DNA from 2 places in the Arthrobacter sp. OAP107 genome. Region 1 is predicted to be linked to the other one. Evidence: riboswitches for the same ligand, from Rfam matches in the RefSeq annotation. Region 1 holds a riboswitch; the other holds the start of a gene.
What was found. A riboswitch is a leader RNA that binds a small molecule or an ion and turns the genes downstream of it on or off. The one in region 1 is predicted to bind glycine.
Positions count from the first base shown of each region.

Region 2: linked by a shared signal. The riboswitch ahead of gcvP (aminomethyl-transferring glycine dehydrogenase) and the one ahead of cycA (D-serine/D-alanine/glycine transporter) in region 1 are both predicted to bind glycine.

Region 1 covers NZ_JBEPOK010000001.1:4,876,529-4,882,556, reverse strand. Annotated here, with positions in the region: gene gcvP (aminomethyl-transferring glycine dehydrogenase) at 1-1,604, opposite strand, end outside; glycine riboswitch at 1,751-1,851, opposite strand; glycine riboswitch at 2,056-2,153, shown strand; gene cycA (D-serine/D-alanine/glycine transporter) at 2,302-3,804, shown strand; partial or broken gene ABIE00_RS22385 (formyltetrahydrofolate deformylase) at 3,801-4,402, shown strand; gene ABIE00_RS22380 (methylenetetrahydrofolate reductase) at 4,417-5,226, shown strand; gene ABIE00_RS22375 (GntP family permease) at 5,444-6,028, shown strand, end outside.
Region 2 covers NZ_JBEPOK010000001.1:4,242,914-4,248,941, forward strand. Annotated here, with positions in the region: gene gcvH (glycine cleavage system protein GcvH) at 1-49, opposite strand, end outside; gene gcvT (glycine cleavage system aminomethyltransferase GcvT) at 481-1,614, opposite strand; gene gcvP (aminomethyl-transferring glycine dehydrogenase) at 1,640-4,519, opposite strand; glycine riboswitch at 4,707-4,805, opposite strand; gene ABIE00_RS19450 (TetR/AcrR family transcriptional regulator) at 4,906-5,445, opposite strand; gene ABIE00_RS19455 (MFS transporter) at 5,513-6,028, shown strand, end outside.

The DNA of each region.
Region 1 (6,028 bases):
CAGCCGGCCGTCTGGGAATCCGGGGCGAACGGGTGGATGGAGGCGAACTCAGGCCAGGAGATGGCTTCCATCTCGGCCGTGGCGTTCAGCTTCATGGTGCAGGAACCCAGCGGGATCATGGTGCGGTCCAGCGCCAGGTCGTGGTCGGAGAGCTTGCGGATGTAGCGCAGCAGCTGGGTCTCGGAGCGGTGCGTGTTGAACACCGGGTGCTGCAGGTACGCGGACGTGCGCAGTACGGCTTCGGGGAGTTCAAAGCCTGCTGCGTCACCCACGGGACCGGCGCCGAAGGCGACGGCGACAGCGGACAGCACCTCCGCCGTCGTTGTCTCATCAATGGAGACGCCCACGGTGTCCGCGTCGATAAGGCGCAGGTTGATGCCGCGGGCCTCTGCCGCCGTGATGACCTTGGTGGCCTTGCCGGGCACGCGCACGGTGAGGGTGTCGAAGAAGGAATCGCTGACGAGTTCGCGGCCTGCCGCCCGGAGGGCGGTGGCAAGGACACGGGCGTTGGTGTGGACGGTCTCGGCGATTGCCTTCAGGCCGTCGGGCCCGTGGTAGACGGCGTAGAAAGAGGAGACGATGGCGAGCAGCGCCTGCGCGGTGCAGATGTTGGATGTCGCCTTCTCGCGCCGGATGTGCTGTTCGCGGGTCTGCAGCGCCAGGCGGTAGGCGGGGGCGCCGGCATTGTCCTTCGAGACGCCGACGATGCGGCCCGGGAGCGTGCGCTCCATGCCGGTGCGCACCGCCATGTAGGCCGCGTGCGGTCCGCCGAAGAACAGCGGCACGCCCAGGCGCTGGGCGGTCCCGACGGCGATGTCCGCCCCCTGCTCCCCCGGAGGCGTGATCAGGGTCAGGGCCAGCAGGTCAGCGGCCACGGTGACCAGCGCGCCGCGCTCCTTGGCGGCGGCGATAACGCCGGACTGGTCCCATACCCGGCCTGAAACGCCCGGCTGCTGGAGGACGACGCCGTTGATGTCGCCGTCGGGCAGTCCCTGGGTCAGGTCGGCGACCTCCACTTCGAAGCCAAGTGCCTCGGCCCGGCCCTGCACGATGGCAATGGTCTGGGGGAGGCAGTCGGCGTCCAGAACGGTCTTGCCGTCCTTGGCTCCTGCCGCCTTGTTGGCCCGGCGCATCAGCAGCACGGCCTCCGCCACGGCGGTGGCCTCATCCAGCAGGGAAGCGTTGGCGACCGGCAGCGCAGTCAGGTCCTGCACCATGGTCTGGAAGTTCAACAGCGCCTCGAGCCGGCCCTGGGAGATCTCCGGCTGGTACGGGGTGTACGCGGTGTACCAGGCGGGTGCTTCCAGGACGTTGCGGCGGATCACCGGGGGCGTCACCGTGTCGTAGTAGCCCTGACCGATCATCTGCACGGCGGTCTTGTTCTTGGCGGCCAGGCGGCGGAGCTCGGCCAGGACCTCAACCTCGCTCAGCGCAGCGCTAAGCCGGAGGGCATTCTCCTGGCGGATGGATGCCGGAACGGCGGTATCAACGAGGCCATCGACCGTGTCATAGCCGATGTTCTTGAGCATGATGTCGATATCGGCCTGGCGGCGGGCACCGATATGCCGGTCGGCAAACGTTGATGGATGCGATTGAATCGTCATGAGGAACTCCAGGTCTGGCCGGCCACGGATGGCACGGCATGGATTGGGTTCCTCCCCGCTCTGTATTGGACCTGAGAGATTCCGCGGATGGTTCTCCGCTTGCACCGTCGGTGAGCCCGGTTACCCGAACTGCTTTCCAGAGTTGCCTAGCCGCGGCGGTACGGGGGCCTGAGAGATTCCTGGGGAGGATTTGCTCCTACGGCGCCTGCCCGGTGAATGACTGGGAGGACTCTCCCGCCACGGTTCGAAAGGCTATGAAGATGTGGGGTGATTCGGCTCACAAGCTACAGGACAATTCCGTCCATGCCAAATCCGGGCCACGTTTGACATTTCTTCGTGACCGAGACCACACTGATCCGGTGGCCAGCGGGGCTGCGCTTACCGGCATGGGCCGGAACGGCGGCCGCCGCCGGAACGCATAATTTCTTCTCAACATAACTGAAAATGCTTACGATCTGCGGCGGGAGAGCCCTGCCGGTACATTCAGCAGGCGCCGTAGGAGCAAACCCTCCCCAGGAAACTCTCAGGCCCACGTACCGCCGCGGCGAGGCAACTCTGGAAAGCAGGCAGGCACGTCCTGTCTCACCGACGGTGCAAGCGGACGACCCTGTCCGCGGAATCTCTCAGGTCCCATACAGAGCGGGGAGGAACCGAATCAGTGCGGCCGTCCAAGGCCGCTTGAACGATGGAGTTCCTTATGACGATTCATCCTCCTGCCTCCCCAGGCGGGTCGCCAGCCGGTGAGGCTCCCCGCCTGGAGCGGCAGCTGAGCAACCGGCACATCCAGCTCATCGCCATCGGCGGCGCCATTGGCACCGGCCTGTTCATGGGCTCCGGCAAGACCATTTCCGCTGCCGGGCCCTCCGTGATCTTCGTATACATGATCATCGGCTTCATGCTGTTTTTCGTCATGCGGGCCATGGGCGAGCTGCTGCTGAGCAACCTGAACTACAAGTCGTTCAGCGACTTCGCCGCCGACCTGCTGGGCCCGTGGGCGGGATTCTTCACCGGATGGACCTACTGGTTCTGCTGGGTGATCACCGGAATCGCGGACGTCATCGCGATCGCCGGCTACTCGAAGGAACTCTGGCCGGGACTGCCCCTCTGGATCCCGGGCCTGGCCACGGTGGCCATCCTGCTGCTGCTGAACCTCACCACCGTCAAGGCGTTCGGCGAGACTGAATTCTGGTTTGCCCTCATCAAGATCATCGCCATCGCCGCGCTGATCGTGGTGGGCATGTTCATGATTTTCACCGGATTCCAGAGCGACGCCGGACAGGCCAGCTTCACCAACCTGTGGAGCCACGGCGGCTTCTTCCCCAACGAATTCATGGGCTTCGTGGCCGGCTTCCAGATTGCCGTGTTCGCATTCGTGGGCATTGAACTGGTGGGCACCACGGCCGCCGAAGCGAAGAACCCGGAGAAGAACCTCCCCAAGGCCATCAACTCCATCCCGGTGCGCGTGCTGCTCTTCTACGTGGGCGCACTGATCATCCTGATGTCCGTCACGCCCTGGACCCAGTTCGCCGCAGGCCACAGCCCGTTCATCGCGATGTTCTCGCTGGCCGGACTCGGGGCCGCCGCCACGGTGGTCAACCTCGTGGTGCTGACCTCGGCGATGTCCTCGGCCAACTCCGGAATCTACTCCACCTCGCGCATGGTCTACGGCCTGGCCCAGGAGGGCGACGCGCCGGCCGCCTTCGGCGGCCTGTCCCGCCGCAAGGTCCCCAACAACGCCCTGTTCCTGTCCTGCGTGCTGCTGCTCTCCGGCGTGGTGCTCATGTACGCCGGCCAGGACGTGGGCAAGGCGTTCGACATGGTCACCACCGTTTCCGCCGTCTGCTTCGTGTTCGTCTGGTCGATCATCCTCGCCAGCTACATCGCCTTCCGGCGCCGTCGCCCGCACCTGCACACCGCCTCCAGATTCAAGATGCCCGGCGGCATCCCCATGGTGTGGGTGGCCTTCGCGTTCTTCGCCTTCGTCCTGTGGACCCTGACCACCCAGCCGGACACGCTGACCGCGCTGCTGGTCACGCCCGTCTGGTTCGTCCTGCTCGGTGCGGCCTGGCTGGTTCTGCGCCGCCGGCCGGCGCACCTGGCCCGCTACGCCGCGTTCCAGGATGAGCTGAAGGCTGAGGAGACCGCCGCCCGCGGGCAAGCGGTCCGGGGTCTCCAGGAGGAGGAAAGCGTCAAGGGATGATCAGGACAGAGGAAAGGCCGACGGCGGAGGCCCGGACCCGCGGGGTGGAGGGTGAGTTTGTACTCACTTTCCATTGCCCGGATTCCCTGGGAATCGTCCAGGCGGTCGCGGATTTCCTGCTCAGGCAGGAGTGCTACATCGTTGACCTCAAGCAGTTCGGTGACCGGACCGCGGGGCACTTCTTCATGAGCCGGTGGAGATCGCGGCGGTCGTGTCCAACCACCCGGACCTGGAGGGGCTCGCGGCCTGGCACGGGGTCCCGTTCCACCACATCCCCGTGACTCCGGAGACCAAACCGGAAGCGGAGGCCAAGCTCCTGGAACTGGTGGAGGCGTCCGCCGTCGAACTGGTGGTTCTGGCCCGTTACATGCAGGTTCTCAGCGACTCGGCCACCGCCCGGCTCGCCGGAAAGGCCATCAACATCCACCATTCGTTCCTGCCCAGCTTCAAGGGTGCCAGGCCGTACCACCAGGCGCATGAGCGCGGAGTTAAGACGGTAGGCGCCACGGCCCACTACGTGAATTCGGAGCTTGACGAGGGGCCGATCATTGCGCAGCAGGTGATCGAGGTAGACCACACCTACACTCCCGCTGACCTGACCTGGAGTTGCTCATGACGAACCAATTGCCTGTGCGCCTGGAGATCATCCCCACGGACGGCATCATTTCCAAAGTCCGGGCGCACGTCCCCGCCGGATCAACGCTGACAGTGACCTGCCTGCCGCACCACGGGGTTGAGGCCACCGTGCGAGCCTCGGTGCAGCTTGGCCTGCTTGGCTACAACGCGATTCCGCATCTGGCCGCCCGAAGCATCGGAAGCCGTGCCCAGCTCGCGGGCCTGCTCCGCGACTGCGATGCAGCCGGGATCACGGAGGTTTTCGCCATCGGCGGCGACGCTGCGGAGGCTGCAGGTCCCTACGGCAACAGCGGCCTGCTCATGGAGGACATAGCCGACCTGACCGGCGGGACCATGGCCATCGGCGTCGCCGGATACCCGGAAGGCCACCCGAAGTGCAACGAGCTGCAGATGCTTGACGTGCTGCTGGAGAAACAGCACCTGGCCTCGACCGTGGTGACGCAGATGTGCTTTTCCGCGCCCAGGATCGGCTGGTACGCGGAACTGCTGCGCCGGGAGGGCGTCGACCTCCCGGTCTGGGCGGGGGTTGCCGGGTCCGTCCCGCGGGTCAAGCTGATCTCGCTCGCCACCAAGATCGGCGTAGGTCCCTCGCTGAAGTTCCTGAACCGCAAGGGGCCCCTCGCCCGCAGGCTCCTGAACGCCAGCAGCTACTCGTCCCGGTCCCTGGTTTCCGAGCTGTCCGCCCCGGAACCTGGACTTGAGGGGATCCACCTCTATACGTTCAACAGCCTCGAAACCCAGCCCGCGCTGGACTGGAGCGGCGGGGAAGGCGCGAAGGCTTCCTGAACCAAGTCCGGTAACCAGAGCGCGAACGTACAGTTGTGGCCCCTTTTCCTCCGGGAATTGGGGCCACAACTGTACGTTCGCACTTTTTTATTTGCCAAAACATCTTGCATCGTGGGCTGAAACCCATAATATGGGAACAGCGAATGTGTCGTTCCTCACGACCGACCCCTGCTCCCAAGCCTTCAGTGCGGAAGGCCCAACGATCGGATCCCCCCTTATGTCAGACATAGCTGTCCTGATTAACACAGCCGTCGCGGTGCTCGTCGCCGTGCTGCTGATTGTCCGTTTCAGAGTCAACCCCGTCATCGCCCTGGTGCTCAGCTCCGTATACCTCGGCCTGGCCGTCGGCCTCGGCGTCGAAAAAACCGTCAGCACCATCACCGCCGGATTCGGCGACATCATGGTGGACGTCGGCCTGCTCATCGCCTTCGGCGTCCTCATGGGCTCCATCCTGAACCAGAGCGGAGCCATCCGGCGCCTCGTGGAGCATCTGCTGAACACGTTCGGCCCCAAGCGCCTCCCGTACACCATGGGCCTGGCCATCGGAACCTTGCTGCAGTCCATCTTCCTGGATGTCCTGCTGGTCATCTCCGCCCCGCTCGCCCGCAAACTGGCACCCAAAATCGGCAAGCTCGGCACGGCCCGCATGGCCACCGCCATGGCCATCGCCCTCGAGTGCGGCATCGTCTTCACGGTCCCCGGCGTCGCATCCCTTGCCCTGGCAGGCCTCCTCAATGTGCCGCTCGGCAAAATGCTGCTGTTCGGCCTGCTGCTGGTCATCCCCACGATCATCATCGCCATC
Region 2 (6,028 bases), 630 kb from region 1:
CCCACTCATGTTCGTCGGAATACTGCAATTCAGCGGCAACTTTTGCCATGTCTTTCTTCCTTTACGTTTGGTGCAAATCTTGTGGCTGGGTTGGTGGCGTGTGAGCGAATTCCTCCGCCGATTACCGTTCAGACAGCGGGACGACAGTTCTCCGCGAAGAAGCCATTGCGGCGCCCGGGATCGGCAAGCTCAACCCCCAATGATCGAGCTTGCGCAATCGGGCCCACTTGCCCGGTTTCGACAGGCTCAATCAGCGGTTCGCGGCCCCTCCCCCAGCACCTTTGGCTGTCGAAGGCGCTGGTCCGGAGGACGGTTGTGCCCTGACTACCGCCCAAAGGTGAGTGGTCCTCGAGGGGTGGCTGGCCACGGTTTTCGAAAGCGTGCGTCAAAGCGACGAAGGAGCAGCACGCGTGAAAACTGGGGCCCGCCGGCCCGGAGCCGGGGACGGGCCGGGCCGAAGGGTTTGGCTCTACCGGCCGGCTACTTTGAGCGCTTGTAGAAAGGCAGTGCGACCACTTCGAACGGCTCCGCCTTGCCCCGCAGGTCGATATCCAGTGCGGTTCCGGGTTCGGCGCAGGCGACGTCGACATAGGCCATGGCCACCGGGTAGCCGAGGGTCGGGCTGGGCTGGCCGGAGGTGACTTCGCCGACGACGTTGCCGTCCTTGAGCACCGGGTAGTGCCCGCGGCCGGCACGGCGGCCCAGGCCCTTGAGGCCCACGAGCTTGCGTCCCGCGGAGGCACCGGCGCCGGATTCCTTCTTGGCGGCCAGCGCGGCCTTACCCACGAAGTCGCCTTCCTTGGACAGTGCGACGACCGGCCCCAGTCCGGCGGCGAAAGGGTCGCCCTGGAGGGAGAGCTCGTTGCCGTACAGCGGCATGCCGGCCTCAAGGCGGAGCGAATCGCGGGAGGCGAGGCCACAGGGCGTCAACTCCCCCTCGTCCGCGATGGCGACGATGGACTGCCAAAGGGCGGTGGCGTCGTCGTTCTCCACGAAAATCTCGAAGCCGTCCTCACCGGTGTACCCGGTGCGTGCCAGCAGAAGGCTGCGCTCGGCGCCGCCCACCAGGAAGGAAACCTCGACGGCGGCGTAGTACTTCAGCCCGGTCACCAGCTCGTGCTGGGCTGCCGGGACCAGGCGGAGGAGGATCCCTTCGGCCTTGGGACCCTGCACCGCGATCAGCGACGTCTCGGCGGAAACATCCTCGACGTCGACGTCAAAGTTTGCAGCCCGCTGCGCCAATGCTTCGGCCACCACCTTGGCGTTGCCGGCGTTGGGGACCACCAGGAATTTCTCGTCCCCGCGGCGGTACACGATGAGGTCGTCGATGATGCCGCCCTCCTGGTTGCAGATCAGGGAGTACTTGGCCTTGCCGACGGCGATGGCGGAGATCTTGCCGGCCAGGGCGTAGTCCAGGAACGTGGCGGCGTCCGGGCCGGTCACCCAGACTTCGCCCATGTGGGAGAGGTCGAAGATGCCGGCCGAGTTGCGGACGGCTTTGTGCTCGGCCAGTTCGGAGCCGTACTTGAGCGGCATTTGCCAGCCGCCGAAGTCGGTGAACGAGGCGCCCAGCTTCTTGTGCTCCTCGTAAAGGGCAGTGTAGTTCTCAGTCATTGAGGAATCCTTTGCGGGACGAAATCTAGTTCTCGAAGGCTTCTGTGTTGTCCTCGAACGCTTCGAGGGGCGGGCAGGAGCAGACCAGGTTGCGGTCGCCTGCGGCTCCGTCGATGCGGCCTACCGGCGGGAAGTACTTGTCCTGCTTGAGGGAGTGCACCGGGAAGACTGCCTGCTCGCGCGGGTAGGCGCGGTCCCAGTCGGAACTGATCGCGGCGGCCGCGGTGTGCGGGGCGTTGCGCAGCGGGGAATTCTCCACGGTAAAGTCGCCGTTGGCAACCTGGTCGATCTCGCCGCGGATGGCGATCATGGCCTTGATGAACCGGTCGATCTCGCCCAGGTCCTCGGACTCGGTGGGTTCCACCATCAGGGTGCCGGCCACCGGGAACGCCAGGGTGGGCGCGTGGAAGCCGTAGTCGATGAGGCGCTTGGCCACGTCCTCGGCGGTCACGCCGGTCCGTGCCGTGAGTTCGCGAAGGTCCAGGATGCACTCGTGTGCCACCAGGCCGCCCTCGCCCGTGTAGAGCACCGGGAAGAAATCGTTAAGGCTGGCTGCCACGTAGTTCGCCGCGAGCAGGGCGGACTTGGTGGCCTCGGTCAGTCCGGCCCCGCCCATGAGCTTCACGTACGCCCAGGAGATCGGCAGCACGCCGGCGGAGCCGAAGCGCGAGGCGGAGATCGGAACGCAGTTGCCTTCGGTCCAGGTGGCCGCGTCGCCCGGCATGAACGGGGCAAGGTGCGCCTTGGCTGCAACGGGTCCGACGCCGGGTCCGCCGCCGCCGTGCGGGATGCAGAAGGTCTTGTGCAGGTTCAGGTGTGAGACGTCGCCGCCGAACTTGCCCGGCTGCGCCAGGCCGACCAGGGCGTTCAGGTTGGCCCCGTCGATGTAGACCTGGCCGCCGGCCGCATGGATGGCGTCGCAGACCTCGCGGACGTCGGCGTCGTACACCCCGTGGGTGGAAGGGTAGGTGATCATGATGCAGGACAGGGCGTCCTTGTTGGCCTCGATCTTGGCGTACAGGTCGGTGTGGTCGATGGTGCCGTCGGCGGCGGTGGCCACTACTACCACCTTCATGCCGGCCAGCACGGCCGAGGCCGCGTTGGTGCCGTGGGCAGAGGCCGGGATCAGGCAGATGTTGCGCTGTTCGTCGCCGCGGGACAGGTGGTAGCCGCGGATCGCCAGCAGGCCGGCCAGCTCGCCCTGGGAGCCGGCGTTCGGCTGGATGGACACCTGGTCGTAGCCGGTGATCTCGGTCAGCTGCGCCTCGAGGTCGGCGATGAGTTCGCGCCAGCCCTCGGTCTGGGAATCCGGGGCGAACGGGTGGATGGAGGCGAACTCAGGCCAGGAGATGGCTTCCATCTCGGCCGTGGCGTTCAGCTTCATGGTGCACGAACCCAGCGGGATCATGGTGCGGTCCAGCGCCAGGTCGCGGTCGGAGAGCTTGCGGATGTAGCGCAGCAGCTGGGTCTCGGAGCGGTGCGTGTTGAACACCGGGTGCTGCAGGTACGCGGAGGAACGTTCGACGGCGGCGTCCAGGGCGAAACCGTCGGTCGCTTCCACTGCCTCTGCACCGAAGGCTGCGAGCAGGTCGGCCACGATGGCCGTCGTCGTGGTTTCATCGGCGGAGATGCCGACAGTGTCGGCGTCAATGCTGCGGAGGTTGATGCCCTTCTGCTCGGCGGCGGCGATGATGCCGGCGGCCTTGCCCGGGACGGACACCGTCACGGTGTCGAAGAAGCTGGTGTGCAGGACGTCCAGCCCGGCAGCCTTGAGAGATGCGGCCAGGGTCTTCGCGTGGCCGTGGGCGGTTTCGGCGATCGCCTTCAGGCCCTCCGGTCCGTGGTAGACGGCGTACATGGACGCGACGATGGCCAGCAGTGCCTGCGCGGTGCAGATGTTGGACGTGGCCTTCTCGCGGCGGATGTGCTGTTCGCGGGTCTGCAGCGCCAGGCGGTAGGCGGGGACGCCGGCATTGTCCTTGGAGACGCCCACCAGGCGGCCGGGCAGGGAGCGTTCAAGACCCTTCTGCACGGCCATGTAGGCCGCGTGCGGGCCGCCGTAGAACAGCGGAACGCCCAGGCGCTGGGCGGAGCCGACGGCGATGTCCGCCCCCTGCTCCCCCGGAGGCGTGATCAGGGTCAGGGCCAGCAGGTCAGCGGCCACGGTGACCAGGGCGCCGCGTTCCTTCGCGGCGGCGATGACTTCACTGTGGTTGAAGACGCGGCCGGAGACACCGGGCTGCTGGAGGACGACGCCGTTGATGTCGCCGTCGGGCAGTCCCTGGGAAAGGTCGGCGACCTCCACCTCGAAGCCGAGGGCCTCGGCGCGGCCCTTGACGATTGCGATGGTCTGCGGCAGGCAGTCCGCATCCAGGACGGTTTTGCCGTCGTGGGCAGTCTCGTTCTTGTTGGCCCGGCGCATCAGCAGCACGGCCTCGGCCACGGCGGTTGCTTCGTCCAGCAGCGAGGCGTTGGCGATGGGCAGGCCTACGAGGTCCTGGACCATGGTCTGGAAGTTCAGCAGGGCCTCGAGACGGCCCTGGGAGATCTCCGGCTGGTAGGGCGTGTACGCGGTGTACCAGGCGGGTGCTTCCAGGATGTTGCGGCGGATCACCGGGGGCGTCACGGTGTCGTAATAGCCTTGGCCGATCATCTGCACAGCGGTCTTGTTCTTGGCCGCGAGCTTGCGGAGTTCGGCGAGGGCTTCAACCTCGCTCAGCGCCGGGGCGAGCTGCAGCGCGGAGTCCTGGCGGATGTCGTTCGGCACTGCCGTATCAACCAGCGCGTCGACGGTGTCGTACCCGACGGCCTTAAGCATGGCTTCGACGTCGGCCTGGCGGCGGGCGCCGATATGCCGGTCGACGAAGGACGAGGAGGCTGAATTAACGGTCAAAAGGAACTCCATAACTAAGGCGACGCAGGGTACGCCACATTGATTCGGGTTCCTCCCCGCTCTGTATTGGACCTGAGAGTTTCCGCGTTGCTGCACTTTCGCACAGCACCGCTTGCACCGTCGGTGAGCAGAGCATGCCCTGAACCGTCCGCGAAGGCGGAACGTGCCGGGCCGGCAGCCTGCTGCTTTCCAGAGTTGCCTTGCCGCGGCGGTACATGGGCCTGAGAGATTCCTGGGGAGGTTTTGCTCCTACGGCGCCTGCTTGTACCTACTTGCAGGACTCTCCCGCCGCAGATCAAAGGCTTATTCAATTGAGCGGTGACAGCTGTCACAGAGGCTATTGTCCTACGCCGGGAACGCGTCTGCAAACTGTGGCAGCGTGGGCTGGCACACGCCACTCACCGCCTGAGTCGGTCAAGCGCGGAAAGGAGGCTTTCGACGTCGGCCGCGGTCTCGGACGGCGACGCTGCCGGCCCGATGGACAGCATGGCGTTGAAGTAGAGTCCGTCACCCATGTACAGGACGGCCCTGGCCAGGCCCGGCCCGACGTCCCGGGCGATCTCGTCCAGCCACCGCTGCTGGATGTGCGCGAACCGGCGCCGGGTCTCCTCGTGCGCCACCTCGGCCAGGCGTGTCGCGGCAACGATGGCACGGTCCAGCGGGGTGTCCGCCCAGACGGACGACCTGATGAAGTAGGCGGCCGCACCCTCGGTGGCCGCAGCCATGGCCTGGGCGTCCGCCTCCGCAAACTCATCGAGCCGGTCCAGCAGGACGCCGATCAGCGCTTCCTTGTTCGGAAAGTGGTACAGGAGCCCGCCTTTTGATACACCCGCGCGGGCAGCCACGGCGTCAAGGGTGGCGGCACGCTCCCCCACCTCGATCAGGAGGGATTCAAAAGCGTCAACGACTGCGCCGCGGGCGACCGGTTTTCTGGGCATGGCTTCCATCATGCCCGGTTCCGCACCAAGGTTTATAACTGTACCGTCTGGACGGTATAGTTAAGTTATGACCATGCACTCAGCATTTTCCCCGGAGCGCACTTCAGCAAGCCAGGCCGGCGGCGTGCGCGACTGGTTCGCCCTGGCCCTGCTGATGTTCCCTGTCCTCCTGGTGGCCGTGGACAACACCGCGCTGACGTTCGCCCTTCCGGCGGTCGCCCGCAGCCTCGACCCCACGGGCGTGCAGCTTCTGTGGGTGGTGGATGCCTATGCCCTGGTCCTTGCCGGACTCCTGGTGGCGATGGGCAGCCTCGGCGACAGGATCGGCCGCCGCCGGCTGCTGCTGGTGGGCATTTCGGGCTTTGCGGTGGTCTCCGCGGCATCAGCCTTCGCGCCGAGCGCCGAATGGCTCATCGCCGGCCGCGCGGCCCTCGGATTCTTCGGCGCCATGCTCATGCCGTCCACGCTGTCCCTGATCCGCAACATCTTCCGGGAACCGGGCAGGCGGCGGCTGGCCGTGGCCATCTGGGCCGCAGGCTTCTCCGGCGGCGCAGCGCTCGGGCCGATTTTTGGCGGCTGGCTG